3 regions of the Paenibacillus sp. E222 genome follow, and region 1 is predicted to be linked to each of the others. Evidence: predicted binding sites of a transcription regulator. Region 1 holds the regulator's gene; each other region holds the start of a gene.
The links. Region 1 encodes LexA, which represses DNA repair genes until DNA is damaged. Its sites were predicted from a motif close to CGAACATATGTTCG; they were not measured.
Positions count from the first base shown of each region.

Region 1 (10,061 bases):
GCTTGAACTTCCCTTGTAGATGACTCAACGTTTCCATCGTTTCTTCATAGACATGGGGTCTTGATCTCCGCTCTGCCCCAAATTGTGAGGCGAGTTGTTCCGCCAGATCTTCACGATCAACACCCAGCTTTAACAAGCCACGACGCCATGACTCTTTACGATATGCAGGTGCAAGCTGCTCCAACTGGCGAAATTCCGGCTGATCCCCACCCGTGAAGTTAGCCCAAAGACCTTCAAACGGGTTAATCCCAATCATTTTGGTAAACGAAAAAGTTTCATAAGACTCATACAGATTACGTGCCTCATTACGAACAGCTTCTTCAAGTTCTTCGGGTTTAACACCAGTCTCTTGAGCAGCGATCAGGCAAGTCTCATGAAAGGCTTCTCGAACACTGCGCTCATCCCACAGCAAAGTATCATCCAGGTCGAACAAAATCGCTTTTAACGCCATTTCGGTCATCTTCCCCTTTATGCAAAATTACTTTTTCTCGTATGTTTCCACGGTGATTTGATGTGCTTTGGCGAATTTCAGAAGACGCTCAGTGATTGCATCGGTATCATAACGATTGAGTAGTTTGGTAAATACCCATCTCTTACCTCGTGCATTATGCTCAATCACAACCGTGCCTGGCTCAAATCTGAATTTCACGATATCGTCGACTCCAATTGAACGCTCACGGTTCCCTTTTGTCGTCAAAATCCGGTTACTTCCTATTTTGACATAAGGACGACGGAGCATGAAGATGACTGCCAAAAATACATACAGCAACATGGTCACCCAGTCCCAGGTGGTCATCGGAGCTTTGACAAGAAATGTACTCATAAAGAGGTACAGGAATGCTAGTCCGATCAGAAAAATAGGAAACAGAAGGCTGCGTCCTTTAAATACTTCCTCACCTGGTGTACCTGAAATCGGTTGACCGCTTTTTTTACGTTGCTGATTCAACTGCTTAGAATTTTTCCGAACCGTTCTCTCGAACGAACGCGACATGAGAATCCCCCTTAGATGTTCTTTGTATCGGCTTACATAACAGTAAACCAACATTTCCCCCTATAATTTGCAACCTCTAGATAACAGGAAGAAACCTAAATATCATAATGATATCATTAGGTTTCCTTAATGTTTGAGTTTGCCTTGGTGGCCTTGATCGTTCTCATCATCTACGATTTCAATCGAATCCAGTTGTTGTCTGAAATTGCTTCGAATGTTATTCAAATAGATTTCTCTAAGCTTGGCACGTTCAGCGAGCTCTTCCTCTGTCAATCCAGTAGATTTTTGCTTGCGAGCCAATTCATTAATACGTGCTACCAGACTATCTATATCCAAGCTTGTCCCCTCCAAAAATACAAAGTCATATTAACTTTGACATGATAAGGGCAGCTTGTCAAGCTGACACGCATTAATGCGTGTGAATATGCAGTTTTATTGTGTGAATTGAGGCAGTATTAAGACTTGCCCCACTTGTATTGAAGTTGATCCAAGTTGATTGACTTTCTTAATTGCTTCTATATATATACGTGTATCCATTGTTTCCGGTTTGTGATTCAATGATATACTCCATAGTGTATCTCCTTGTGAAACTGCTATCTTCCCGCCAGGCAACAGATCATTTTCATTACCAGCAAACACTGTCAATACTGTACTGCATCCAACCAGTATAATTAAGCTTACGATTATTAATTTCAAGACCCATGTTGGGACATTACCTTTTGCAAAAACCTTCTTAAAATTCCTTATGTTCGTTTCAACCACTTCTGAATGCACCGGTTCGTAAATGCTTTGATAAGTAGAATATCTCATTAAATATCGACCTCCAAACGTTTGTTCCTATCCGTTAAAATCAATATAACACGAACACTTGTTTTGTACAATAACTTTTTAGAACAATTGTTCGCTTTTTTTTGTAACATCCTACATTCCATTATCTTTCTTCTATTGTATGGGAACTGTCATTTGCAGTATTTGATTAGACTAAAAGAAATTTTTCATCTTAATTTGCAAAAAAAACATTGATTTTATGGCATTTTATTTAGAACTTATGTTTGTACGAACGGAGGTTCTATGTTATAATTTTCCCAAACGTTACTAAAATGGGGTTGATACGGTATGTCGAAGATATCCAGCAGGCAACAGGCTATTCTGGAGTTTATACGCAATGAAGTCCGGTTGAAGGGGTATCCTCCTTCCGTACGCGAAATTGGTGAGGCCGTTGGGTTGGCTTCCAGCTCTACAGTACATGGACATCTGGATCGTTTGGAGAAGAAAGGTCTGATTAGACGCGACCCAACCAAACCAAGAGCCATTGAACTTCTCAGCCAGGAAGAGTCAGAGCATTCACATCAGTTTGCTCACAGCGTTGCTCGCATTCCAGTCGTGGGTAAAGTTACTGCAGGGGTTCCAATCACAGCAACAGAAAATATCGAAGATTACTTCCCTCTTCCTACGCATTATGTAGGCGATCAGAAAGTATTTATGCTTTCGGTCGTGGGAGACAGTATGGTTGAAGCAGGCATTGTTAACGGAGACTATGTTATCGTACGTCAGCAGCAAACTGCGGATAACGGCGACATCGTAGTAGCCATGACTGAAGACGATGAAGCAACGGTAAAAACGTTCTACAAAGAAAAAGATCATATTCGTCTTCAACCGGAAAATTCGACTTTTGAACCATTGCGTTTGAAACACGTTAGCATCCTGGGCAAAGTCATTGGCCTTTTCCGTGATATTCATTAATATGTATCTTATTGTTCACTGTTTCACAATAAGATACTTAAAGAGGTTGTCCCGTTCAACGGGACAACCTCTTTTTTTCTACATATTACTTATATTGTTCTACATTAACAACTATTCGCTGCGTTTAAGAATGCTCTTATGATGAGAGAACACATCAAAACTCTGTTGACCATGGTAAGAACCCATTCCACTTTCTCCTACGCCGCCGAATGGAAGATAATGTGATGTCATATGAGACAATGTGTCATTAATACAACCACCACCAAAAGATACTTGATTCAGAACCTGATTCTGCAGATTTTCATCTTGCGTGAAGAGATATAATGCCAGTGGTTTTGGACGGCGAACAATCTCATCTAGCATCGGGTTAAGATCAGTATACTTAAACACAGGAAGAATTGGACCAAAGATCTCCTCTTGCATCACTGGGGATTTCCAATCCACTTCCCCCAGTACTGTTGGTTCAATGAGCAGCTGATCACGTTCAGATCGTCCACCAATCACTGCTTTGCCATCTTGGAGTAACACCGCTAAACGATCAAAGTTACGTGCGTTGACAATGTGCGGAAAATCAGCATTTTGCAACACATCGTCTCCAAATTTGTCCTGAATTTCTGCACCGATCAATTCCACTAATTTGTCATGTACATCCTCATGTACAAGCAAATAGTCAGGAGCGACACAGGTTTGCCCAGCATTCAGAAATTTACCACGAACAATGCGCTGAGCCGCCAGCTTCAAATCCGCATCCTGATGAACTATGACTGGGCTCTTACCCCCTAGTTCTAACGTAACTGGAGTCAAATGCTCAGCAGCTGCCTTCATAACAATGCGGCCAACACCTGTACTGCCTGTAAAGAAAATATAATCAAACTTTTCTTTCAGCAATGCTGTACTGGTCTCGACTTCTCCTTCCATAACTGCCAGGTACTCACTAGGAAATATCTCATGAATCAAATTATAAGTCAGACGTGATACGGCTGGAGTTAATTCAGACGGCTTAATAATAGCACAGTTACCCGCAGCAATGGCTCCAATTAGAGGGCCGAAAGCCAGCTGGAACGGATAGTTCCATGGTGCAATAATAAGAGCAACTCCATAAGGTTCTGGATAAATTAGGCTTGTACCATCAGGTATAGCAGAATTTGTAGGCACAGGTTTTGGTGTTGCCCATTCCTCCAAGTGTTCCAATGCAAAATCCAGTTCACCCAACACAATTCGAATCTCGGAGCCATAAGCCTCTGTTTCAGATTTATTTAGATCCGCACGGAGTGCGTCAAGAATACGTTGCTGATATTTCTCAATTCCTTGTCTTAATTGCTGAAGAGCACGAATACGGTACTCAATAGACTTCGTTTGACCTGTATAAAAAAATGTCCGCTGTGCGGAAACCAGTTGCTTCTCTTGTTCCATATTAACATCTCCAATTAATTGTTCAAAATTTAATTTCTAAAAACATAAATGAATTATAACGCAATTATATGAAACTATCAACATATAGATACTGTTGAAATAGAGGAAACAATTAATATGTACTTTCGCTTCAACGATATAATCAAAATTTAATTAACCATTCTCGTTCTTATTGTCTACATAAAACCTCAATGCTAAGATGCCAAGACCTACACTACGAATACCAGCTTTCCCTTTACCTTTTTGTTTCGGTCCCTGATCTACTACAACGTGAGATAGTAATCGTTCTCGATAGCACACACGGTTTCTGCCTATGTTATTTCTTCCTGAATTTTCTCTTCATTAAATACACTTGATATATACTTGGAATCAGGATACTTACTGCATATGTTTACGAGAATAGGATTGACAAAAAAAGAGGTCATTGCTACAATGGCCCTCATATCTTAAGGAAGGATGATTCAGATGATTCGTCGTCTAAAAAAACTAAAGAATGTGGCTACCGCATCACGCTTCTAAGTTACTCAGAAATATAACTTAGAAGCGAGGAATTTAAAATGAATATAAACCACTTTAATCACTGGTCCGAAATTAAGTATTTAAAGGACATTGTAACCAATCCATTAATTGATGTTGGCGATTACTCCTATTACTCTGGTTATTACGATAACCATTCATCTTTTGAAGATGGATGCGTAAGATATTTATGGGGAGATGAAAAATCGAGGAGCTTATTCAACCCAATTGAGGAATTTGGTTGGCAAATAGATCGATTAATTATTGGTAATTATGTATGTATCGCAGCCGGTGTCGTTATTCTTATGGGAGGAAATAACAATCACCATGCGGAGTGGATCACGGTTTATCCGTTCGCTAATCAAATTAGCCGTTCCTTCTCACCCAAGGGAGATACCATTATAGAAAGCGATGCATGGATCGGCATGAATGCCATGATTATGCCTGGTGTTACCATTGGTGAAGGTGCGATTGTTGCAGCAGGCTCAATTGTAACAAAAGATGTCGCCCCTTACACGATAGTTGGTGGAAATCCTGCAAAAGAAGTTAGAAAGCGTTTCTCAGAAGAAGAAATCATGAAGTTAAAAGAAATGCGCTGGTTTGATTGGAAAAGAGAATCAATTGAAGCAGCCACTCACTTACTTTCTGGCTCTTCTATTGATGAGTTATATGAGTACTATTTATCAGAAATTAAGGACTGAGCTCCTATATATATAAAGCTAGGTAGAATAATATTCTACCTAGCTTCTTTATATCCCCCGCCCACAAAAAGAAAAACCCCTCAGCGCTAGAGCGCCAAGGGATTCAGCTATTAGTACAACGTGATATATTAATCGCGTTCCCATTGGTGGACTTGGGTACGATTTATGTACGATGGCTTCATATTATTGTTTCTTTCATTATATAAGCGCTAAATATGGAATCCAATAGAAACAAAAGCTCGTATTCAATCATAGCTTTGCATGACTTGAGGGACGTTTGGGGGACGAGTTGGGGGATGTCCCCGAACTTCAAATGAACCGTCAGTACAGCTCCGATGGATTACAAATCATATGTCCGAAACAACCCTATATAATAGAAGGAAAAAAACTGAGCCCCTGGAGTAATCCCTTGGGGCTCTATCAATTATCGGCTTGCCGCAGTAATTTCTTCGATCTTGATCCAACTATAATCCTCATCAGCGCGTACAAGTTTAATTCTCCTGTTTGGCTTATCGATCGATGTCACAACGCCCCGCATAATCTCGTCATCAAATGGGTTAAATACAGTCAACGTAACAGAGCGGCATTCTTGGTAAGATTCCAGGATCGCTTCCTCAATGAGCTGCATTTCCTGTTCATCCAAGGCAGGCTTCCCCCGTCTCTCTTGTTCCTTCATTTCGTTTAAGTATGCTTCCCGATGTTCTGGAAGAATAATGCGAGATCCTTCAAAGATCCCGTTAGCCGTCAATTTGCTCGACACATTGCATTCCTCCTCAGTATTCAGTCCAATAGCTTAAATCATTTGGCTGCGCCGGCGACGGTGCCTTAGGAAGCTTAGGCAGCTCAGACTCTCGTTCCCAGTCTTCCAAAATAACGATACTAGCCGTATCTGACTTGTCATCCCAATGTATGTATTCCGAGGCTATAAGAGCGTCCAGGGCAGCCATGACGTCTGGCTTATGCTTACCCGTTTTAACAGTCAATTTATGGATTGTAGGCAGCCGTCGCCGCCCACCACTGTAGTTGTACAAGATCCGTAGGACCTTACGTTGATAATCTGTCAACATGTTAACCACCTCGAATTCATTATATGCGAACATTTGTTCTTTTATAAACAACAAAAAAAACCAGTCGAGCAGACCAGGTACATTTATAGTAGCACTCATAGGAGAGAGTAATAATAGCTTACACCATGTTATGTAATTTTATTCTTGAAGGCAGGTATGGAGCAGATATTGAATAAATTCATAAGTTCTTCAGACAATAGAGATGCAGGCAACAGAGTAGGTAACCAGTTTGAAGTGCATCAAGATCGTAGAATTATTTGGGATTAGCAAAAACCCGCTAACCTTAGTAGTTGGCGGGTTTTCCTTTAGTAAGTTTAGAAACCGGAATCTTGTGTAACAATTCCTGAATAATAGGCTCTTACTTGTGATGGAGTAACTTGAACGATATTCGTTCTTTGAAGAGTGCCATAATAATGATCGGCATCAGTATAAAAATAGGTTGAAGGAATATTAGCATTTGATGGGTAATCTTGATAAACGGTCACACTTTTTTGTTTGTTCATAATCGTTACATCTGAAGCTTGGCTTGCCATTACTGGCACCGATATAGACAAAAGCGCAAGAGACAAAACAGAAGCAGTTAAGATTTTTTTCAAAGCCACAAGATCATCTCCTAGTATTTTATATGTATTACACAAACAACAATACTATATTTTTTACATGTATTCATGTAACATTCGTTACATAATTAGGATAATCACACACCTCCTAACCCATAACTTACCGCATCTATCCTTTATGGCAAAACGATATAATTGGATTGAGATTTTTTAATGTATTTTTCAATCTTCAGGATTACTCCATAAACCAATGTTTGATCAATTTATTGTGTGATTATATATTGCAAAGACAATACAGGAGGTGTTTTGTATGTGTGGTAGATTTACAATCACTGACCCCATTGAAGCTATATTAGACCGGTACTATGCATCTATTGCAGATGGATTTGAGTACAAGCCTAATTACAACGCTGCACCTATGCAGTACATCCCCACCATTATAGGGAGCAAAGACGGCAATAGGCTGGGCTCACTCCGATGGGGACTGGTACCCGTTTGGGCCAAGGATGACAAGATCGGTAACAAGATGATTAACGCTCGAGCTGAGACACTAAATGAAAAGCCGGCCTTTAAACGACTGATCAGCTCCAAGCGTTGTATCATCCCATGCAGCGGATTCTACGAGTGGAAGAAAGAAGGGACAGACAAACAGCCGATGCGCATACTGATGAAGGATGAAAGTATCTTTTCATTGGCTGGCCTTTATGATACCTGGGCGGATCCGGACGGCAATAAGCTCAGCACATGCACCATCATTACTACTCAGCCCAATGAACTGATGGAAGACATCCACAATCGTATGCCGGTTATCCTGCGTCCAGAGGACGAGGCGGAATGGCTTGGAAGAGATAATGATGATGTTCAGTCGTTGCTCGGTCTGTTGAAGCCGTATCAAGCATCAGAGATGCGCGCATACGAAGTACCAAAGGGAGTAGGTAACGTACGTAATAACAACGAGGATTTGATTAGAGAAGTAGGCTGAACATGCCGCAAAGCTGCAGCTCAGCTGCAGATAAATAAGAACTGAACACGTTGCTTGATAAAAATATATATGTGAACAAAAAAAGACACTGCCAGCATTATGCCAGCAGTGTCTTTTACCGATTCAATTTTGTTGTTTTAACAGATGTTCACATAGATTAACATACATCTCTTGCATCTGAAGAGATTTCAAAAGATATGATGGGTTAACATCTGCCGGCGCTATCAACTTCACAAGAGATACGAACTCATCATATGTTGGTGGAGAATCACTCAATAGGAAATCATCAGGAACTGAAAAGAATTTATTTCTTTCCTTTATATCTTCTATCTTCTCCCTGTGAAAATGCTCCATTTGTTCGTCTCTTGCACTAGTTTGTGCTTTTAGCCTGCGGTTAAATATGTATAACACATCAGTCAAAGAACGAGTTTGCTTTTCATTAAAATCGTGATCAAGTAGGAACATGAAATATGGATGTTCATCCGAGGCAACCACTGTTCTAATGAGCTTGATTTGATATTTCAAAAGCTCAAGCTGTTCATCTACATTCATTCCATTCCCACCTTGTAAATTATTTAAAATGCAATAAACATAATAGCCTTAGCTATTACTGTCGCTGCACCTTGTGGAATACTGCATTCGAATATTAAAAATCCAATTAAGTTTTTCTCTACTACTAGTTCAGTCTCTTCTATAAAGTTCGCGATAGATAAACGATTTTCTTTCACATAATCAGCATACTCTTTTTTACCTAGATATTCTAACAAATCTTCGAGCAGTTCCCCTCCATGCTTTAGAGCAAATACAAAGGCTGATTTTTTGAATCCCATTGTCGTAACAGTGCCATCATCAACTGGTTGTGGAGTAACAACTGGCGTTTCAATCTTTGCTCTGTCAACAGGATTCGGTGTGCTAGCAAATGCGGAGATTGGAGCAATAACAAATGATAGAGCGAGTACGGAAGTCGACATAGCTAATACCAATTTCTTTTTCATAGACGCAATCATTCCAATACCTCCAAATATTTGTATTTATGTTACTGGATCATAGTATTATATTTCCAATGTCGAAGTAAGGGGAAATGTGTAAAATATCTGTTAAATAAAAAAAAGGTTCCACCAGCGTTATACTAGTGGAACCTTTTCACCGATGCTATCGGATTTAAATATAGTGGCTGTAAATTGTTCCAATTTAAATATAGCCACATTTTCCTGGGTCTGATAGACTATTTTATGTTGTTAATTATTACTATATCAGGAGGAAGAAGATTGAAAAAGCCTATTCAGAAAAAATGGTGGTTTTGGCTTATTGTTGTGATTATAGTTGCAGGGATTTTTGGAAACAAAGATGAGGAGAATTCTAAAAAAGACGAGGTTGCATCAACCGAAGTATCGATCCCGACTGAAAGCAAGTCAGAGACTATTGTAACTGAAAAATCAGTTGCTAAAACCCAGGAAGTAAAGGTAGCAAAAGAAAATGTAAAGAAGCAAGATCAGAAGGAACTAGAGATCCCTGGAAGTTTAAATATGACACCTGAAGAATTTCGAAAGTCATTTAACAAACGTGCTCAGGAAATCGGAAATTCGAAATTAAAAATAGGGAAGAAACTTGAGATACAAAAAGGAGCAGTTCAGGATGTATTTCAGTATATCATTACAGATTACATAGGTATCACTGGTTCCATTAACAAAGCTGATGGTTCTGTACGAGATGTTACAATGATCGGTCAAGGAAATGGAACCATGACATCTGGAGCTGATATTGTTCTAGCTATCGGTTTAGTTATTCTTTCTGTTAATCCCGATGTGCCCGCAAGTTCTGTCGCAAATATCCTTTCAGATATGCATATACTGGATGAAGGAGTTGACTGGAGTACAGTTGATGAATCAACCGAAGTAAACGGAATACGATACACTGTACTTGGTTCGGAAACGATCGGAATTATGTTTAGTGCTAGTGACGCAAACGATAAGTAATTTATAAAGGAGACTACTATGAAACGAGTAACAGCTCTACTATGTGCCATTACAATGTTTGGATTCATATTTAACGCATCTTACATCGAGGCTGCTACTGTAAATCCAAAGA
Region 1 covers NZ_CP058552.1:4,163,901-4,173,961, reverse strand. The annotation lists gene HW560_RS18915 (HAD family hydrolase) at 1-451, opposite strand, end outside; gene HW560_RS18910 (hypothetical protein) at 479-991, opposite strand; gene HW560_RS18905 (DUF896 domain-containing protein) at 1,118-1,327, opposite strand; gene HW560_RS18900 (LysM peptidoglycan-binding domain-containing protein) at 1,424-1,801, opposite strand; gene lexA (transcriptional repressor LexA) at 2,108-2,734, shown strand; gene HW560_RS18890 (aldehyde dehydrogenase) at 2,846-4,147, opposite strand; gene HW560_RS18885 (CatB-related O-acetyltransferase) at 4,705-5,364, shown strand; gene HW560_RS18880 (YolD-like family protein) at 5,789-6,124, opposite strand; gene HW560_RS18875 (hypothetical protein) at 6,746-7,033, opposite strand; gene HW560_RS18870 (SOS response-associated peptidase) at 7,302-7,973, shown strand; gene HW560_RS18865 (hypothetical protein) at 8,097-8,525, opposite strand; gene HW560_RS18860 (hypothetical protein) at 8,549-8,980, opposite strand; gene HW560_RS18855 (hypothetical protein) at 9,242-9,949, shown strand; gene HW560_RS18850 (hypothetical protein) at 9,968-10,061, shown strand, end outside.

Region 2 (10,061 bases), 830 kb from region 1:
TTGTGGAGCAGCTTGCACCTGGTGCGAGCGCTGAAGTGTTGATCGTTGTTGGACCTGAGGGCGGATTCTCGGAGAGGGAAACGATTGAAGCCGATCAGGCGGGTGCTGTATCCGTTGGACTGGGCAAACGCATCTTGCGGGCCGAGACAGCCGGAATGGCGGCGCTAACTTGTGTCTTATATGAATCCGGAGAAATGGGGGGAATGTAATTATGCCATCCGTGGCGTTTTACACCTTAGGCTGCAAAGTTAATTTTTATGATACAGAGGCGATTTGGCAATTGTTCAAAAATGAAGGATACGATCAGGTAGACTTTGACGAACAGACAGCGGATGTATACTTGATTAATACTTGTACAGTAACCAATACCGGCGACAAAAAGAGCCGCCAGATTATCCGTCGTGCCATTCGGCGCAACCCGGATGCGATTGTAGCCGTTACAGGCTGTTATGCGCAAACTTCACCGGCAGAAATTCTGGACATCCCTGGTGTGGATCTGGTTATCGGTACACAGGACCGGGACAAAATTTTGCCATATGTCAATGAAATTCAGGAATCACGTCAACCCGTCAATGCTGTGCGTAACATCATGAAAACGCGGGTGTTTGAAGAGATGGACGTACCGGATTTTGCCGATCGTACCCGTGCATTTCTGAAAATCCAAGATGGCTGCAACAACTTCTGTACGTTCTGCATTATTCCGTGGTCGCGTGGACTTTCCCGCAGCCGGGAAGCAAACAGCATCATCCAACAGGCTCATCAACTCGTACACGCCGGGTACAAGGAAATTGTCCTGACAGGCATACATACCGGTGGGTACGGAGATGACATGGAGAATTATGATCTGACGGATCTGCTATGGGACTTGGATAAAGTAGAGGGCCTGGAACGTATTAGAATCAGTTCGATTGAAGCCAGTCAGATTGATGATCGGATGCTGGATGTGATTAAACGTTCAGACAAACTTGTGCGCCACTTCCACATTCCGCTGCAAGCAGGCGATGATACCGTATTGAAACGTATGCGCCGTAAATATACGACCGAAGAGTTTTACAATAAAATGCTTCGCATTCGGGAAGCAATGCCGGATGTAGCAATTACAACCGACGTTATTGTAGGGTTCCCGGGTGAGACGGATGAGATGTTCCGTAATGGCTATGAACTGATGAAGAAAATCGGATTTTCCGAAATGCACGTTTTCCCCTATTCCAAACGAACTGGAACACCGGCAGCACGTATGGAGGATCAGGTGGATGAGGAAGTCAAAAATGCGCGCGTGCATGAACTGATTGAGCTATCCGAGCAAATGCAGCTGGCATACGCCAAGCAATTTGTGGGCCAAGTACTGGATGTCATTCCTGAAGGTGAAGCCAAGGGCCGTGAAGGCAGTGGTAAACTGCACGGTTACAGTGACAACTACATTCAGTTGGTCTTTGATGGTTCCCTGGATATGGTCGGCAAGGTATGCCGTGTCAAAGTGACCGAAGCGGGTGTGAATGAAAGCCAGGCTACGTTGGTTCGTGTGTTGGAGGAAAATCTCAAGTCCGCAGCGATGTAATCGAGGCGTTAGGAACAAGGATTTCATTTCCTTGGGGAGCGTACCCGTGGAGATGAGGTCCTTCTTTTTCCAAAAAAGATGAAGTCAATTCCGTAATGGGGGAGAGCAGCATGAATAAAAAAGAAATTTCGGCAGGCGGAGTCGTCTACCGCACGGGAGAAGACGGAAAGCTCCAAATTCAACTGATTGTAGATCGCTACGGCAAAACGACTCTCGCCAAGGGCAAAATGGAAGCTGGAGAAACGGTAGAACAAACCGCACTGCGTGAGATTCTGGAAGAGACAGGCATGGTCGGCCGAATTGTAGAACCCGTCGATATCATTGCTTATACGTATCAGCATGCTGAGTTTGGTCCGGTGGACAAGGAAGTTCATTATTATCTCGTTGAAGCGGAAAGCGGCGATCTGCAGCCTCAGATTGAAGAAATCAAAGGTGTAGATTGGTACGCTCCGGAAGAAGCTTGGTCCAGACAGCAGCATAGCGGATACGATAATAACGATGACATTTTACGAGTGGCACTGAACAAATTAGGCATTAACGTATAGCTGTTTTCTATTGAGTGACGTATCGCTACTTTTTGTCGAGAGTGAGAGAGTTTCGAACATCAGGCCATGGGTGACTTCGCCACTGGGGTGGAGACCGGTGGTTTTTTGTGCCAAATCGGCAAGTAACAGAACGGCAAGGCAAGCAGTGAACTGGTGACGTTAAAAAGGGTCTGGGCGTGCGCAATCTGCGCCCCGTTATCCGCTGACAGCCAGGCCGAAGCTGCATGCAGCTGGCCGATCAGCGGCATAAATAGCAGCGCTCCCGCAATGTTTAGTACGACATGGGAGGCTGCGACAAATTTGCCTGCGGATGCTCCGCCAGCGGCAGCAATCACGGCGGTGATACAGGTCCCTACGTTCGACCCGATCACAATGGCGATGCCGATCTCCACAGGCAGTACGCCTGTGGCTGCAAGCGTAATCGCCATGCTGATGACGGCTGCGCTGCTATGAATGAGCGCCGTCAGGCAGGCACCTGCCAGAAAGCCCCACCACAAGCTGTCGGCTGAGCGATCCAGAAACCACTGGAATACGCCCAACCTTCGCAGGGGTACGGCAATGGATTGCATCACTTGAATGCCTGTCATAACGAGGGCAAATCCGGCTGAAGCGAGAAAGCTGTATTGCATGGTAGACAGCGTCCGGCGTGTGCGTTCAGGAGCGAGCTGATTTCGTTCACCAAGCACAACTAAGACGGCCCAGCCTGTAAGTGACAAGGCAAGCAGAGGCAGGGAAACCCGTCCGATCTGCAGTCCGACCAGCTCGGTGGTCAGGCACGTCCCGATGTTGGTGCCGAGAATAATGCCAAGTGTGCGTCCGTAGCTAATTAATCTGGCGTTCGCGAGTCCAATGGTGAGCACGGTGACGGCGGTACTGCTTTGCAGCAGGGCTGTAGCGCCCGCACTGAAAGCCATGCCTTTCCAGGGAGCAGAGGTAGCACGGCCCAGCCATCCAGCCAACATGGGCCCGGCCATCCGCTGTAAGGCTGTTTCCATCAGCTTCATCCCGCCAAAAAAGATAAGAAGCCCGTATAGTAAGGGCAGCACAACATCTCTGAACATGAGTTAACATCATTCCTTCCGTGCATATCCTTATTCTCATCCTATGAGTAAATAAGGACAACCATGACAGGCTAACGGAATTCTGAAGTTAACAGCGTTTGAAAGACCGATAAGTTATCTTAATGGTCACCCAAATTACCGCGCCCCTATTCAAAAGATACGGAGATTCTGCAAACGCAGCGAAGGGGATGGAGTTGGAACTGTAGAAGCGAAGTGCTCGCCTTTATCCCTTGATTTTTCCTATAGTGAAATGGAATCAGAAAAATCTGGGGATAACAGCGATCGGAAGGTTGTTCTGTCATCGCAGTGGCAACTGTGGAATTTGAGATTCATCTGTACAACGACGTAACCGCGATCGAAAGTCCGATCCATCCCCGCAGCGGTCATCCCAATTACCGCACCCCTATTCAAAAGATACGGAGATTCTGCAAATGTAGCGGAGGGGATGGAATTGGAACTGTAGAAGCGAAGCGTTCGCCTTTGTCTCCAAATTTTAACCTTCTGAATAATAAATCAATAAAATTTGGAGACAACAGTGATCGAAAGTCCAATCCATCACCGCAGCGGTCACCTTTACACCAAGCCTATCTTTTGAACAATAAATTAAAGGAAGTGGATCTATCTTGCCATCAGTTACACTGGAACGCAGCCGCAAAAAGCGGCTTGAACATGCACATCCATGGATATATAACAATGAAATCGCCTCTGTTGAAGGAAACCCCGAGCCGGGAGATCTGGTCAACGTAATGAATCACCAAGGTCGCTATCTCGCGACAGGGTACTATAATCCTGCATCTCAAATCACAGTGCGAGTCGTGGCCTATCAACCCTTGGAGTTTGAACAGATGGACACCGCGTTTTTTGCAGCGCGTTTCCGCGATTGCTTACGCCACCGGGAGCGTTTTATCCAGGATGGGGAGGCATACCGTCTTGTTTATGGGGAAGCTGATTTTCTGCCTGGACTGATCGTTGACCGTTTTGGCAGCATCCTTGTTGTTCAATTGCTCACATTGGGGATGGACCGTTGCCGCGAAGCGATTGTACAAGCTCTAATTGAAGTGATGCAGCCGGAAGGCATCTATGAACGCAGTGATGTGTCCATTCGTGAACTCGAAGGCTTGGAGCAGACGAAAGGACCATTGTATGGGGATTGCCCGCGTCATGTCACGGTAACGGAGAACGGATTGCTCATTAAGGTGGATATCGTGGAAGGCCAGAAGACAGGGTACTTCTTCGACCAGCGCGAGAATCGTGCAGCCATCGAACCGCTTATGAAGGGTTGGGGTTACAAGAGCGGTATTACGCTCCAACAGACTGAGCAGGATGGTACGCAGCAGCTGCTTCCTGTGAATAAAAGCGGCAAGGTTGTGACGTTCCCTTATTGGGATGGGGCCACTGTGCTGGAATGTTTCTCCCATACCGGCAGCTTCACATTGAACGCCTGCAAATATGGAGCCAAAAAAGTAACCTGCCTGGATATCTCAGAGCATGCGATTGAAAGTGCACGTACCAACGTAGAACTGAACGGGTTTACAGACCGGGTTGAATTTGTCGTTGCGGATGCATTCCAATACTTGCGTGAGCAGGTGAAAGGCCTCGATGAGCGTAACGTACGTGCACGTGCTGGCGAACAGAAAGTGGATACGTCCAAAGCGCTAGCAGCCGGTGGCAAAACATTTGATGTGGTCATCCTCGACCCACCAGCCTTTGCCAAAACGAAATCAGCAGTCAAAGGCGCATGCCGTGGATATAAGGACATCAATCTGCAAGGAATGAAACTGGTGAATGAGGGCGGGTATTTGGTAACGGCAAGCTGTTCATACCACATGCGTCCGGATCTCTTCCTGGAAACCATTGCGGATGCAGCCGAGGATGCAGGCAAAGTGCTTCGTCTAATCGACTGGAAAGCAGCTGGTAAGGATCACCCACAAATTTTGGGGGTAGACGAAGGTCATTACCTGAAATTTGCCATCTTCGAAGTACGCAGCAAAAAGAATTAATCGAGCGATATCAGTATTGGATCGTTCATCTATTTTGGCAAAGAGGGGCTGTCTCAAAAGGAATTCCACTTCGCTCCATGCGCTAACGAACCTATCACATCTTAACAGGTGGATTATCAACGGTTGCCAGATTTAACGAACCTCAGTCACGCTATTCCGTCATCAAACGGTGTCAAAACATAAAAAATGGATCGAATCGCCGAAATAACGTCTCTGTGATTCGTTAGATCTTAGATCTGGGCTAATGGGAGCGCATAGCGTGTCTCAGGTTCATTAGTACAAAATAACGCTAACAAGGGATGTCCTCTGTCATATTCATGACTTATGGGATATCCCCTTTTTGCTATGCTCATGCAAAAGCTCTCTGGAATTGCCGGATAGTGGCAAACGTATGTTCCGAACCAAGTCAGATATGTTATACTGGGAATTAAAATCTTGTTCGTGATGGTTTGGAGGATTAAACATGTCCGTACGCTTTGTTATTGGCCGGGCAGGCAGCGGCAAGAGTGCGCTGATTACCCGGGAAATCACATCCCTGCTTCAAAAGGAACCACAAGGTAAACCACTGATTCTGCTAGTCCCGGAACAGAGTTCGTTTCGAACCGAACAGTCGCTGGTTTCTTCTGGTGCTATTAAAGGTACCATGCGTGCTGAAGTGCTTGGTTTTCGCCGATTGGCCTATCGGGTCATGCAGGAGGCAGGTGGTTCTGCCCGTATTCCCATTGGAGCTGAAGGCAAAAAAATGCTGCTCTACAAAGTGCTCCAGCGTCGTAAGGAAGAATTGAAGCTGTTTGGAGCATCGGGCAGTCAGCTGGGATTTATAGGAGATTTAAATGATTTATACAGTGAGTTTAAACGTTATGAACTTGACCCTACTTCACTGGAAGAAGGACTTTCCGCAATGAATACTTCCTCTTCTGCACCGATTCTGGGAGACAAGCTGCATGACTTGCTTCTTATATACCGTGACTATGAAAAGGAATTAACCGAACTATATATCGATGATGAAGACACGTTGACTGAACTGACAGAGCGATTGCCGGAGAGTAGGTTGCTGCAAGATGCAGAGATCTGGATCGATGGATTTCAGGGATTTACCCCGCAGGAAATGAGTGTCATTGGAAGACTGATGCTGCAAGCTTCTTCCGTTACAATTGCATTGACGTTGGATCGTGCATACGACCACGGCGCACTTCCAGGAGAATTGGAACTGTTCCATCCCACAGCAAGTGCATACGCACGTCTCAAAGGCATGGCCGAGGATCTGGGTGTCCTTAATGAGACAACGGTGCTTCAACCGGAAGTTTTGCCGAGATATGAGGGCAGTCCTGGACTGGCCCATTTGGAGGCTGGCTTTGATCGCAGAGTTCGCTGGAAGAGTGAGGGGCGTGATGCAGGTGTCCGACTTTACGCTGCTGAGAACCGCCGGGCTGAGATGGAAGGAGCACTTCGTGAGATGCGTCGTCTGGCGCAAGATGAAGGTGCGCGTTATCGAGATATGGCAGTGCTTGTTCGTCAGTTGGATACATATGCCGACATTGCTGAGCCCCTATTCAGGGACTATGGCGTGCCTGTCTTTCTGGATCGGAGAAGAAATGAACTACATCATCCATTATCGGAATTTATTCGTTCAGCACTCGATATCGTTCGCCGTCGCTGGCGTTATGAGGATGTATTTCGCTGTGTAAAAACGGATCTGCTGCTTCCACGAGACGGTTCCATCACGCGTGAAGATATGGACCAGCTTGAAAATTATATATTGGCTTGTGGAATTCACGGATACCGCTGGACAGATGGCAAGCCATGGAAGTATGTACCCAGCCTGTCTCTGGAAGACAACGACCAGGATGTCCGCAGCCGGGGCCGGGAGCAGATGCTGTCCTTAATGGAAAAATGCCGAACGGTGATTGTTGACCCGTTGGGTGCTTTTGAGAAACGAATAAGCAAGGCAAAGACAGCTAAAGACCAATGTGCGGCGCTATATAGACTACTGGAAGATGCCGAGATTCCTTGGAAGCTGGATCAGATGTCTGCAGAAGCCAAGGCCCAGGGTGATCCGGAGCGGTCGAGAGAGCATCGTCAAATGTGGGGTGCCGTCCTAGATCTATTAGATCAGATGGTTGATATGATGGGAGCCGAACGGTTGGATATCGATCTGTTTGCAGGGCTGATGGAGACCGGATTGACCGAACTGAAACTGGGACTCGTTCCTCCAGCGCTTGATCAGGTGTTGGTTGGATCGATGGATCGTACACGTCTTCAGGATATCAAGTACGTATTTATTCTGGGTGCAGTAGATGGTGAACTGCCTGCCGTGCCTCAGGATGATGGTGTATTAACCGAGCAGGAACGGCTGCTGTTAACGGAGAGAGGTTTGGGGCTTGGTCCCGGAGCAACAAGACAAATGCTGGACGAACGCTTTCTGATCTATTCAGCCCTGACCGCGGCGAGCAAGCAGTTATGGATGAGTCATCCCGTTGCAGATGATGAAGGGAAAACATTACTGCCCTCGGAAATTGTACGACATGTACGGAAAATGTTCGGTTTGCATGAGCAGCCATTGCTTGCCCAACCGCCGGTTACGGATGCTGAAGAGGTACACTGGTCTTATGTTAACCATCCTGGTCAGAGCCTCTCTTATCTCATTGGACAATTGCGAAGATGGCGCCGTGGAGAAGATATCCCTGAAATGTGGTGGGCGATCTATAACTGGCATGTCTCTCGGGAGACAAGCAGACCTCAGCTGGAGCAATTGCTTGGATCTGTTTTTTATCGCAATCGGGCGTTACCTCTGCGTACCGCTACGAGCCGTAGATTATATGGTACAGAGGTAAGGACGAGTGTCTCCCGAATGGAGCGGTTTGTGGCGTGTCCTTTCTCCCATTTTGCATCCCATGGGCTGCGGCTGAAAGAGCGCCAGCTGTACCGCTTGCAAGCTCCTGATATTGGACAATTGTTCCATGCTGCCTTGAGTCAGCTTGCCATACGTTTGCGTGAGCAGAATCGCAGTTGGGGCAGTCTGTCTCCGGATGAATGTCGGAAGGAAGCGGAGCACACCGTGGAGCAGATTGCACCACAGCTGCAGGGAGAGATTTTGCTTAGCACGAAACGATATGGTTACATCTTCCGGAAGCTGAAGGATATCGTTAGCCGGGCTTCGGTTATTCTGGGTGAACAGTCCAGACGGGGAAGCTTTGAACCGATTGGGCTGGAGCTTGATTTTGGACCAGGCAAACCGCTGCCACCGCTTCGTTTTGAATTGGAAAATGGCTGTGTGATGGAGATTGTCGGGCGTATCGACCGCGTGGATGTGGCTGAAGGAGAGAACGGCTTACTGCTGCGGGTCATTGATTACAAATCGAGCCAGACCGATCTAAAACTGCATGAAGTGTATTATGGCCTGTCATTACAGATGCTCACGTATCTGGAGGTACTGCTCAGTGCTGCCGAGGAGTGGCTTGGAGAATCGGCGATGCCTGGAGGAACACTCTATTTCCATGTGCATAACCCGTTGCTTCAATCCGCGAATGGCATGACTTCTGAGCAGGCAGGTCAAGAACTGCTGAAACGGTTCAAAATGAAAGGCTTGCTGCTTGCGGACCGGGATGCGATCGCTCAAATGGACAATACCCTTGACAAAGGTTACTCAGCCATTATTCCGGTTGCGCTTAAGGCAGATGGCAGCTTTTATAGCAGTGCCGCTGTAGCTACCCCAGAGCAATGGGATACCTTGCTGGCTTCAGTTCGCAGCAATATACGTGAGATTGGCACACGGATTACCGATGGGGATGTGGCGATTGAACCTTACCGTATCCAGCAGGAGGTTGCATGCACCTTCTGTCCGTACAAGCCAGTCTGTCAATTTGATGAAAACATCGAAGGCAATGAATATAATCTGTTATCCAAACCGGGCAAACAGCAAATCTGGGACATGCTGTCTCATGACAAAGGAGGGGAAACATCATGACGAATATGCCAAAACCGGAGGGAAGCTTCTGGAGTGATGACCAATGGAGTGCCATCTCACAGAGTGGGGAAGACATCCTGGTTGCTGCTGCAGCGGGTTCCGGGAAGACAGCCGTATTGGTTGAACGAATTATTCGTAAGATTGCAGACCCTTCCCGCGGATTCAGCGTAGATCGTTTGCTGGTTGCGACATTTACGAAAGCTGCTGCGGCCGAGATGAAGCAGCGGATACGGGAAGCGCTGGAACGTGCACTTGAAGAGCAGCCTGCCGAAGAACATTTGCGCAAACAACTTTCACTACTTGGGCGGGCATCCATTACGACTCTGCATTCATTCTGTATGGAGGTCATTCGTCGTTATTATCAGCAAATTCCGCTAAACCCGGCTTTCCGGATTCTGAATGAAAATGAAGCCGAGATTATGCGGCAGGAATTGTTGGAGCAGTTGTTTGAAGAAAAGTATGGGGAAGAAGACGAAGGCAGTACATTCCGCGAATTGGTGGATTGGTTCAGTGGGGAACGAAACGATGATGCCATGCATCGACTTGTGCAGCGTTTGTATGATTTCTCACGCAGTCATTCCTGGCCGGATCATTGGCTTGCGGAGATGGCCTCTGCTTTTCAGGTGGAAAGTGTCGAGGCACTTGGGCATTCTGCATGGGTTCAGAGTATTTTGCGTGATGCTGCTCTTGCCCTGAGTGGTGCTGCTGGTCTGCTGCGTCAAGGGATCAGCATATCGATGCAGCCGGAAGGTCCGAAACCTTATGCAGATACATTAAAAGAAGATTTGGCAATGGTCGAAGAGCTTCTGTCAGCTGTTGAGGTCATGCCGTGGGAGAGATTGCCTGAAGTGTTTCAGCCAGCAGCTTTTGGCAAGCTGAAGCCTTGCAAAAAGGACCAGACAGACCCGGGGTTACAAGAACAGGTCAAGG
Region 2 covers NZ_CP058552.1:3,337,882-3,347,942, forward strand. The annotation lists gene HW560_RS14905 (16S rRNA (uracil(1498)-N(3))-methyltransferase) at 1-209, shown strand, start outside; gene mtaB (tRNA (N(6)-L-threonylcarbamoyladenosine(37)-C(2))-methylthiotransferase MtaB) at 212-1,558, shown strand; gene HW560_RS14915 (NUDIX hydrolase) at 1,669-2,103, shown strand; gene HW560_RS33855 (Na/Pi symporter) at 2,163-2,495, opposite strand; fluoride riboswitch at 2,469-2,552, shown strand; partial or broken gene HW560_RS34420 (Na/Pi symporter) at 2,727-3,164, opposite strand; gene HW560_RS14925 (class I SAM-dependent rRNA methyltransferase) at 3,788-5,164, shown strand; gene addB (helicase-exonuclease AddAB subunit AddB) at 5,628-9,131, shown strand; gene addA (helicase-exonuclease AddAB subunit AddA) at 9,128-10,061, shown strand, end outside.
Region 2: addB (helicase-exonuclease AddAB subunit AddB) is a predicted target of LexA. The motif match lies at 5,549-5,562, and genes of this name have one in related genera.

Region 3 (10,061 bases), 480 kb from region 1:
CCTGATGTACCACTGTTGCCTCGCTCAATCGTAACCGTTTCCGAGAAGCTGTAGGTGCCGCCGCGCAGATATATCGTTTTGCCCGGTGCGATCTGGGTCAGCGCGTTAGCCAGTGACGTAGGACTCGCAAGGGTTCCGGGATTGCTGGCCGAGCCGCCAGGAGCGACATATAGATCACCTGCGGCGAGTGCAGTGCTGGAGGCAGCCACGGAATCAGAGGAATTTTGCAGTCCGCTATCGATCAATTCCGCCGCACCAGCCGATCCACCGCCGAGTAATAATAGAGGGAACGCGGCACTTAGGCAGATGTGAGTCATTTTCGATTTCAGCGAACGTTGGGATGATGCATGAACAGAAGTAATAGGGAATAATTTCATTAGGCCAACCTCCTTAGTAATTGGGAAATGAAGTCCTAGAGGACACAGGTTCATGGTAAATGCTGTAAACGTTATCATCAATAATCATTTGATCAGATGGACTCAACCTGCTGACAAGCCTCGTATAACTGGTCGAAAATGGAAGTTCATGTGAGCAGCGCATAATCCTGCGCTCAGTTCATGTCCCTCATTTAACAGGGGATCATCTGAAATGAACGTAGGAAGAGCCCCTTTTCCCGGCAAACGGCATGATCCATACCTCTAATCATCTGAAATCAACTTTAAAAATATTTAAAATAGAAGAGCCTCGCGTGATCAGCTCACAGGCTGCTCAGGTTGAAACGCCAAATACCCCCGATAGCAAGCTGCGCAAGCAGTCTTTGCTACCGAGGGTTAATGAACGAGCCCATATGTTTCCTATATAACATGTCCCTTACTTTAAAATACGCCTTAACTAAACCATCCAGTGCTTAATATGGATCTGCTTCATGACTTCGCTTGGCGGCCTGTTCCACTGTGGGCTCATGCTTGGGCTGAACCGTAGCACTGTCATCCGTTGAGACGGAGGATAATCCTTCCGCTACCCGGCGCCCATAATCAGCATCCGCCTGTGTGAAATGGGAGATCATGCGCTCGCGGATATCCGGTTTGCATGTGGCTAAAGCATCTACCAGGTTGCTGATCAGCTCGTCTCGCTCCCAATCTTCAAACGAACGGTAGGTATCCCCGGCTTGTCCGAAATCATTCGTACGTTCGATCTTCTCACGCACTAGCCTGCCCTCCACCAACGGTTCATGTTCCGGGCCGCGTGGTGTAGCTTCTTTTAATCCACCAAGGGAGGATGGCTCGTAGTTCACATGCGGATTCTGACCCGGTGCACGATCCACCTGATATTGCATCTGCCCGCCGCTCTGATTGGTGGCTACCCGCTTTTTCGGTGCATTGACGGGCAGTTGCAGATAGTTGGCCCCCACTCGGTGACGCTGGGTATCCGAGTAGGAGAAGGTGCGGCCTTGCAGCAGTTTGTCATCTGAGAAATCCAGTCCATCCACCAGCACTCCTGTGCCAAACGCTGCTTGTTCCACTTCATTGAAGTAGTCTTCGGGATTGCGGTTTAGGGTCATTTTCCCAACGGGTAAAAACGGAAACTGCTCTGGCGGCCACAGCTTGGTCGGGTCCAGCGGATCAAAATCCAATTCGGGATGCTCGCCATCCTCCATAACCTGAACGCACAACTCCCATTCCGGGTAGTCCCCTTGTTCAATGGCGTGATACAGGTCCAGTGTAGCATGGTTAAAGTTCTGCCCCTGAATATCGCTGGCGTCCTTCTGGAGCAGGTTGTGTATGCCTTGATTGAGCGGTTCCCAATGATATTTAATGAGCACGCCTGTGCCTTCCTGATTTACCCATTTGTATGTATTGACGCCTGACCCCTGCATTTGTCGATAGTTGGCCGGAATTCCCCAAGGGGAGAAGAGAAACGTAATCATATGGGTCGCTTCTGGACTAAGCGAAACAAAATCGAAGAACCGTTCCATATCCTGTGCATTGGTCAACGGGTCTGGCTTGAAGGCATGCACCATATCCGGGAATTTGAGCGGGTCACGAATGAAAAAGATTTTCAGATTGTTGCCCACCAGATCCCAGTTGCCGTCCTCGGTATAGAATTTCACAGCAAATCCGCGCGGGTCCCGAAGCGTCTCTGGTGAATGTCCACCGTGAATAACCGTAGAGAAGCGAACAAATACGGGCGTTTCTTTGCCTTTTTCCTGAAACAGACGTGCGCGTGTATACTTCGATACCGGTTCATCCCCGGCCGTTCCATACGCCTGAAATACGCCATGAGCGCCAGCGCCGCGGGCATGGACTACCCGTTCCGGAATACGTTCGCGGTCAAAATGGGTGATCTTTTCGAGAAAGTGATAATTCTCCAGTGTAGTCGGTCCCCGGCTGCCGACGGTTCGAACATTCTGATTGTCCGTGATGGGATGGCCTTGCCGATCCGTTAATGTCTCAGGTGCCTTGTCTGAGGAATACTCAGGTTGTGAAGACTGATGATTCATGGAGCACCGCCTTTCCTTTTGATGGATTCGAATATATATTTTCCCTGCAAGTCGGTTCTATACATCGTTTTCATTAAAAAAAACTTGTCACCCGCCTCATGGCGTGGGATAATTAACTTTTGCCCAGCGGCCTTTTTTGAACGGAAAATGAAATTTGGACCGCTTGTCTAAGAATGGAGGCTGACCTAGGATTGTCTACACAACGTTATCCTTTTGCATATGATCCGGCAGAGCCCTTTGTATCCCGTCTAGGGGAATGGGTTGCCGATGTTTTTTACGATATTTTGCCAGAGTCCGGCTTCGAGGTACGGGATGAACAGATTTTTATGGCGTACCAGCTCGAACGGGCCTATGGAGATAAAAAGACCATTATGGCTGAGGCTGGTGTGGGAACAGGCAAGACGTTAGTTTATCTGCTCTACGCGGTCTGTTATGCACGTTATACGGGTAAACCGGCGGTGATTGCCTGTGCCGATGAATCTTTGATTGAACAGTTGGTGAAACCGGGCGGAGATATTGCGAAGCTGGCTGCACATCTGGACTTGGAAGTGGACGCACGTCTGGGCAAGTCACCTGACCAATACGTCTGTCTGAACAAATTAAGTGCGATGAGATTTGCGGATGAGGATGCGCCTGTTATTGAAGAAGTGCATGAGAGCCTTCCGGATTTTGTGAATACGCCGGGTACGCTTCAGGCCTTCCATCCGTATGGTGACCGCAAACAGTATCCACATCTGAATGATCGCCAGTGGAACAAAATTAACTGGGACCCTTTTCAAGACTGCTTCGTTTGTCCCAAACGTCAACGCTGCGGTCTGACGCTGTCTCGTGACCATTACCGCCGTTCCAAGGACATCATCATCTGTTCCCATGATTACTACATGGAGCATGTGTGGACCTATGAAGCGCGCAAACGCGAGGGACAATTGCCACTGCTGCCTGATCACAGCTCGGTTGTATTTGACGAAGGACATTTGCTGGAAGAAGCGGCCCTGAACGCACTGAGCTACAAACTGAAACACCGCATCTTCGAGGAACTGGTGACTCGTCTGCTTGAAGGCGAGATTCGTGAATCCCTCGCGGAGCGTGTGGATGAAGCGATTGAGAGCAGTGAACGATTGTTTGCGCTGCTGGATACGTATACGGTAGCCATTCCCGGATCGGAACGGAAAGAAGTGCGGGTAGAACCGCCGCTGCTGCGTGAGATTGAACGTCTGACCAGCGTCTTGGATGCGATTGGCGAAGAATTGGTATTTGAGAGCGGATTGTTCTCGCTGGATGGCTATCAGATGCGTGTCGTGGAAGAACATCTGGACATGATTCAGTCTGCCCTTGCGCTGTTCCGTAAGGAAGATGGGTATATCTGCTGGGCTGAAGAGAGCGAAGACGAGACAACCTTATCGATCATGCCGCGTACCGTGAAGGAAATTCTGAACGAGCGTGTGTTCAATACAGGCATTCCAATTGTCTTCTCATCCGCAACGTTATCTGTGGACAGTTCATTCCGTTATGTGGCAGACAGTCTGGGGATTGATGATTTTGTATCGTTCTCGGTGGCTTCTCCATATGATTACGCGGACAAAATGCAGATGAAGATTACCGATGAAACCGTACCTGGTCACCCGGAAAATGAAAATCGGTTGCGTGACGCCGTGACGCTGCTTCAGGAGAGTGGGGGTCGTGCCCTGATTCTGTTCCGTACGATGGAAGAGCTGCGTGCATTCAAGCAGGACATCGTTCATGTGCCTGAGGCTCAAGGGTTACGCTTTATGTATGAAGGAGATCGGGAGATTAGTGACCTGATCGCGGCGTTCCAGCAGGATGAGGAAAGTGTGCTGTGCTCCGTCAATCTGTGGGAAGGACTGGATGTTCCAGGACCGTCATTATCCAATGTCATGATCTGGTCGCTCCCGTATCCACCACAGGACCCTGTATTCAATGCAAAACGCACAGCGTCAGCTGCACCTTATGAAGAGATCGATCTTCCGTATATGCTCTTGCGTGTGAAGCAAGGTCTCGGACGTCTGATTCGGACAAGCACGGATTCCGGTTCTGCGGTCATTCTCGATGAATCGCTGCATACGAAAAAGGAAGCCAAAGACCGCATTGCGGCTCTGCTTCCCGAAGGTGTAGAATGGACAACCCTGACACACTAATGACTGAATTCTAAATCATACAAAATCGTACTAAATCCTACATGTACATTGGATTATACGTTCTAACCGGGCCGAAATGGCTCCCATCAGAAAAAAGCTCTTGTTCTCTGCGGATGCACCATCCGTATGTGAGCAAGAGCTTATTTTTTATTGTGATGGTTCCTGCAATGTACTTCTATTCTCTTTTTTTGAGGAATTTACCCTCACTCCACATCGCTCCAACATTCTAACGAATCTACCGCACTTTATTAGGGTGATAATGAAGAGATGTAAATTCTAACGAATCTCAGTAACGTTATTCCGACCGAAAATGGCTTTCAACCTGGAAATCGACCCGAATATGGAAAAATAACGTCGCTATGATTCGTTACACGTCAGACCTGCGCAAATAGGAGTGAATAGCGTGTCTCAGGTTCATTAGAAGCAATGAGCGCTAAATGAACACTACATGAGTGAGTACTAAATGAATGCTCATAAGGGGAGGGCCTCTGTCAAGCTTATAACTTATGGGTTCATGACTTTTGGGACATGGAAGCCCCTTTTTGATGTGTACAGATTTATGCTGTGTTAAAAAATACCCATACTCAAATACCGTTCCCCGGTATCAGGCGCAATGCAGAGCACCCGGTGCCCCGGCCCCAGTTCCTTCGCGATGCGAAGGGAGGCCCACACCGAAGCACCAGAGGAAGGGCCGAGCAGCAGCCCTTCCCGGGCAGCAAGCTGCCGCATCGTATCCAGTGCATCCTCATCGGACACTTGGATTATGGCATCCCACACGTCGGTATTCAGAATGTCCGGAATGAACCCCGGACTTGTACCGACGAGCTTGTGGGGTCCGGGCTCGCCGCCGGACAGCACAGGTGAACCTTTTGGCTCTACCGCATAGATACGAATGTCCGGCAGCTGCTTGCGCAGTTCTTCTCCCGTTCCGGTGATCGTACCGCCTGTTCCCGCCGTGGCGATAAAGGCGTCCAGCTTGCCTTCCATCTGCTGCATAATTTCGGGAGCCGTGGTGATCCGGTGAATATCCGGGTTTGCCTGATTCTCGAATTGTTGGGGAATGAAGCTTCCCGGAATGTCGGCCTGGAGCTCTTTGGCCTTGCGAATCGCGCCAGGCATCCGTTCCGCAGCAGGGGTAAGTACGACTTCTGCGCCATAGGCTTTCAGGATGTTGATGCGTTCCTTAGACATGTTGTCCGGCATGATCAGAATAGCCTTATATCCTTTGGCAGCAGCATTCATCGCCAGACCGATGCCAGTATTGCCGCTGGTTGGTTCGATAATGGTTGCGCCGGGAAGCAGCAGGCCTGCCCGTTCAGCCTGAACGATCAGGTTATAGGCGGCACGGTCTTTGACGCTTCCGCTGGGATTGAAATATTCCAGCTTGACGTATACGTCAGCGGAATCACTGCCTGTAAGTCTGTTCAGTCTGACGGCAGGTGTCTGGCCGATCAGTTCGGTAACATCTGCGGCAATGCCTGTATGTGCGGGTGGTTGATTTTTAATTAAATGCAAATTCAAGTCCATGAAGTACAACTCCTTGATTGATAAGACGTTAAAAGCAATTCCAATGAACAAGACTGTCCGCCATTAATGGCAGGCAGGCTTGTTTGCTTATAGAATCCATTTTCATTGCTAGTCTGAACGGAATGTCCAGACAAGTCTATTCTATCTTAATGAACGCACCCTCCCGGGGTCAACCTGTTTCGATTAGGCAGAAGGGTGGGGAGTCTGAGAAGTAAGCGAACGAAGTGGACTAAGAAATGTGAATTCAAACGATAACGGGTACATTAAGCAGATGAATCAGCTATAACGGCTGGGTCAAATCCATATCCAGATGCCGACTAAGCTCTTTTTTGACTTCATTCCGCGCAAACGTCCACAGCATATAGAACCGCTGCAAATATCCTCTGCACAGATACTGGGTCTCGATTCCATCGACTTGCCGCTTCTCCTCCAGAACCTTGACACCACGAGTTCTCATCTGTTTGCGAAGCGTCAGCATTTCCTTGAGTACATCATTCTGAATGCGGGTTAGAGACAGAATGTAGACCTCTGGCATTTTCAGCTGCAACGTATCCAGTGTGCGAATATCCCGTTCAAGCACATCCAGCAGCAGGGTGCGTACAACCATGCTTTTAATCAATCGGTGGTCTTCATCCGCAGGGGATGGGGCGGAAGGGGATGATGACATACTTTCACTTCCTTAACCTTGAATTCGGACATGTTCTTATTTACAGAACGTATGTTCTTATATTATAATCAATATATGCAATGATGATACACAATACAACCGAGAAATATTGGAAGCAGTCCATAAGCGATTTATGCTGAGATTTGAGGAGGTGAAATAGGGACAAGCCTTCTCCAAAATAAGGTATAATTTTTGGGTTTTGCAGGAAACCTAAGGGCATAAAGAAATCGACTTAATGCATCAGAGGAAGAGATGAAGAGCTAGAGCGCTTTTAGACCGTTGGTACTAGCGAAGGTTATGAAGGAATGCGAAAGTGTTGCAACAAAAAAGCCCCTGCCTTGGGTGGCGGGGCTAGATGATCTGCCGAACCAGACGGCAGAGTTGTATATGAGCATGAAGCGGTTAAGCCAGATACTGAGGCTTCTCATAAAGAGCCTCTTTTTCCAGAATCACTTTGTAAGGTCTTTCCTTACCCTTCAGCGAAGGGCCAATCGTAGTCAGCGGTACGGCCGGTTTGTGGAAACGATCTTCTTCCTTGGGTTCCGGAACCGGTCGTGATGATTCGGGCGCAGAACTGAGGCGTACTTTTTTGTCGCTGCCCCAGCGCTTGCTTATTTTTTTCGTTTCCGGTTTCATTCCGGTTCGCCTCCTAACAAATCGTTGATGGCGTTAAACAGATGACGGTTCTCCAAATCCATCTGCTGAAATATCGCCTCATCCGCTTCAATATGTCCAATAATATGAACTGTGATTACATACCTCTTGGCTACAGGATAGCATAGCAGATACTCTTTCTCAAGGTAGTCGTCGTAGAGATTGATCTTGATTTTGTTCTCCAGGTAAGAATCAATAACCAGAATTCGCTTCGGATCATCGGGCGGTTTGTCGTCGTTGGCGGACAAGTTATATTTTCTCCCCGGTTCCCCAACATTACCACATAATTGTTCAATATGACCACTGTCATCTGTACGGTATATGGCAGTCCCGCGCACGGCAAATGGAGGAAGGGAGACAAATGCACTTCGAAGTGCATCGCTCATTCGCTCCAGCATAACTGCATCTGCTTTGCGGGTACGCAGTAACTCCCTGAAGAATCGCAGCAGCTTGAGCAACTGCAACCGGGCTTCGCCCTCAGACCTTTTGTGTTTCTCAATGATTTGTTCCACTTCGGGATCGCTCCATCGTCCCTGTTCTTCGATGCTGTCGGCGATTTTGGAACAGGCCACCGAGACGGCTGGCGCCCATTTCCCATCTGAACGAATTTCGTAAACCAGCGGATTTAAACCTAGTAGATCGGTGGGCATCCGCAGCCCTTCAACTTTTGTGGCATCCTTGATGTCCGTAATATCTTCAGGGAGAATGAAAAAAATACGCTTTCGTCCTAGCCGACCCATAAACAAACCCATTTCCAGCATTGTATTATCACGGACAGAGGCATAGTACTTCCCGCGAATTTTAGATATATCATCCGGATGAAAAATAAAAATGGCAAAGTCAGTCGTACGCACTTCTGTTTCCAGATCGTCCATGGTATAACTGCTTGGATTAAAAACTCCGGAGTACCAAGGGGTAACTTCGGCCGAGAAACGCAAGTTTTCGTGTACTGCGGCTGCAATCGGCTTCGCTTCCAGCGAGCAGCCAATAAAGACTCTTGGCTTTAACGTTTTCATCAATCCGCCTCGCTTAAACGGTAGTGGGAATCAATTGTTATATTATACCATAAACAGCAGAGTAAGTCTGGAAACGTTTATCTGGACCAAGAAAGCCGATTACATCTGCTATAGTGTATGTGCAAGAGGGGAATGATTCCTTTAAAATCCGCGGAAAAATAAAAAATGGACCCAAATTGTCACAGTTGGGTGACTGGACAGTTATATTTGGAAGCTTCAGTCATAGAATGAAGGAGCAGGTAGCACCATTAGGTAGAGAAGCTTGTCCTGGTGTGGCTGTTTGACGGCTCAAGCAGGCCAGAGTGCGCTTTTTGCGCATTTTTGAAGGATCTGCTGTTTCGACCCAATCACATCGGTGTTATATAATAGAAGAACAAGCAAGTTAGCTTAGATTTTTAAACTGAATTGAACATTACACATGTCTATATAAGGTGAACTAAATTTTTACACGAGAACGTAGAGTGCAGAACCCGTCTGGAGAAGCGAAGCGCTCGCCTAAAAGCTTTCTGAAAGAAAGCTGCTTCGAAAGCATAAGCTATTCAACGAATTTTCTCCTTTGGAAAAGGGAATCAAAAAATCCGGGGATAACAGCGATCGAAAGAGGGTACTGCAATCGAAGTGGTTAAGTGTAAAGTTTATATGGTCTTATGCAAGGTGTAATATTCATCAGTTTAATTGGCACAGCTAACCACCAACAGATAGAAAGGATCAGGATACCATGAGTTCCCGAAGGATAATCTCCCCAAGGACGATCTGGAAACGTTACGATCTCTCTTACACTTAGCGCCCCTTGTAGAGTACATCACCGTAAAGAAAAAAAACGGCTGACTCTGCGAAAGAGGGGATTGGAATGAATACTATTCGAAGGACAAATACGATGATTTCTTCCAGGCTTGCCTTTTGCAGGGTACGGTCGGTGCAAACCAACCTTTACAAACTGCGAGGGAACCTGAATGAAGAGAACATCGTTAACCTTACAACAAGTTAAGACAGAGGCGGGAAAGTTCGCCATTATGCTGCTCGGAACATTTATTTTGGCATTTGCCTACTATCACATTAATTTTCAGAATCATTTATCGGAGGGCGGATTTGTCGGTCTGGCCCTGCTTGGAAAGTACGCGACAGGCTTATCACCTGCGATCGGTATGCTGCTGCTGGATATTCCAGTCATGATTCTGGCCTGGTTCATCAAGGGCTGGAAGTTCATGATTCAGGCGCTGCTGGGTGTGGCCGCATTCTCATTGTTCTATGACGGGTTTGAGCGGTACTCCACCCTGGTCATTCCGTTTCACGGTAATCTGTGGATTCCGGCAGTCCTGTCCGGTGTTATCACGGGCGTGGGAGCTGGTATGGTGCTTCGATTCGGAGGCGCGACAGGTGGAGATGACATTCTGGCGGTGCTCATTAGCCGTTGGAAGGGCTGGAAGCTGGGAACGGTTTTCTTTGTCAGCGATGCGTTTGTACTCGGATTGTCGCTTTTCTTTCTACCGGTAAAAGAAACTTTATATACCATTCTGGCCGTATGGATTGCCAGTAAAGTCATTACGTACATGGTCAGTTTCCCGGCTCGCCGGACAGTTACGACCTCAGCTGTGAAGCTG
Region 3 covers NZ_CP058552.1:3,686,762-3,696,822, forward strand. The annotation lists gene HW560_RS16575 (right-handed parallel beta-helix repeat-containing protein) at 1-377, opposite strand, end outside; partial or broken gene HW560_RS16580 (catalase) at 941-2,440, opposite strand; gene HW560_RS16585 (ATP-dependent DNA helicase) at 2,614-4,596, shown strand; gene cysK (cysteine synthase A) at 5,164-6,123, opposite strand; gene HW560_RS16595 (YhjD family protein) at 6,404-6,790, opposite strand; gene HW560_RS16600 (hypothetical protein) at 7,193-7,426, opposite strand; gene HW560_RS16605 (nucleotide-binding protein) at 7,423-8,460, opposite strand; gene HW560_RS16610 (YitT family protein) at 9,414-10,061, shown strand, end outside.
Region 3: HW560_RS16595 (YhjD family protein) is a predicted target of LexA. The motif match lies at 6,835-6,848, and genes of this name have one in related genera.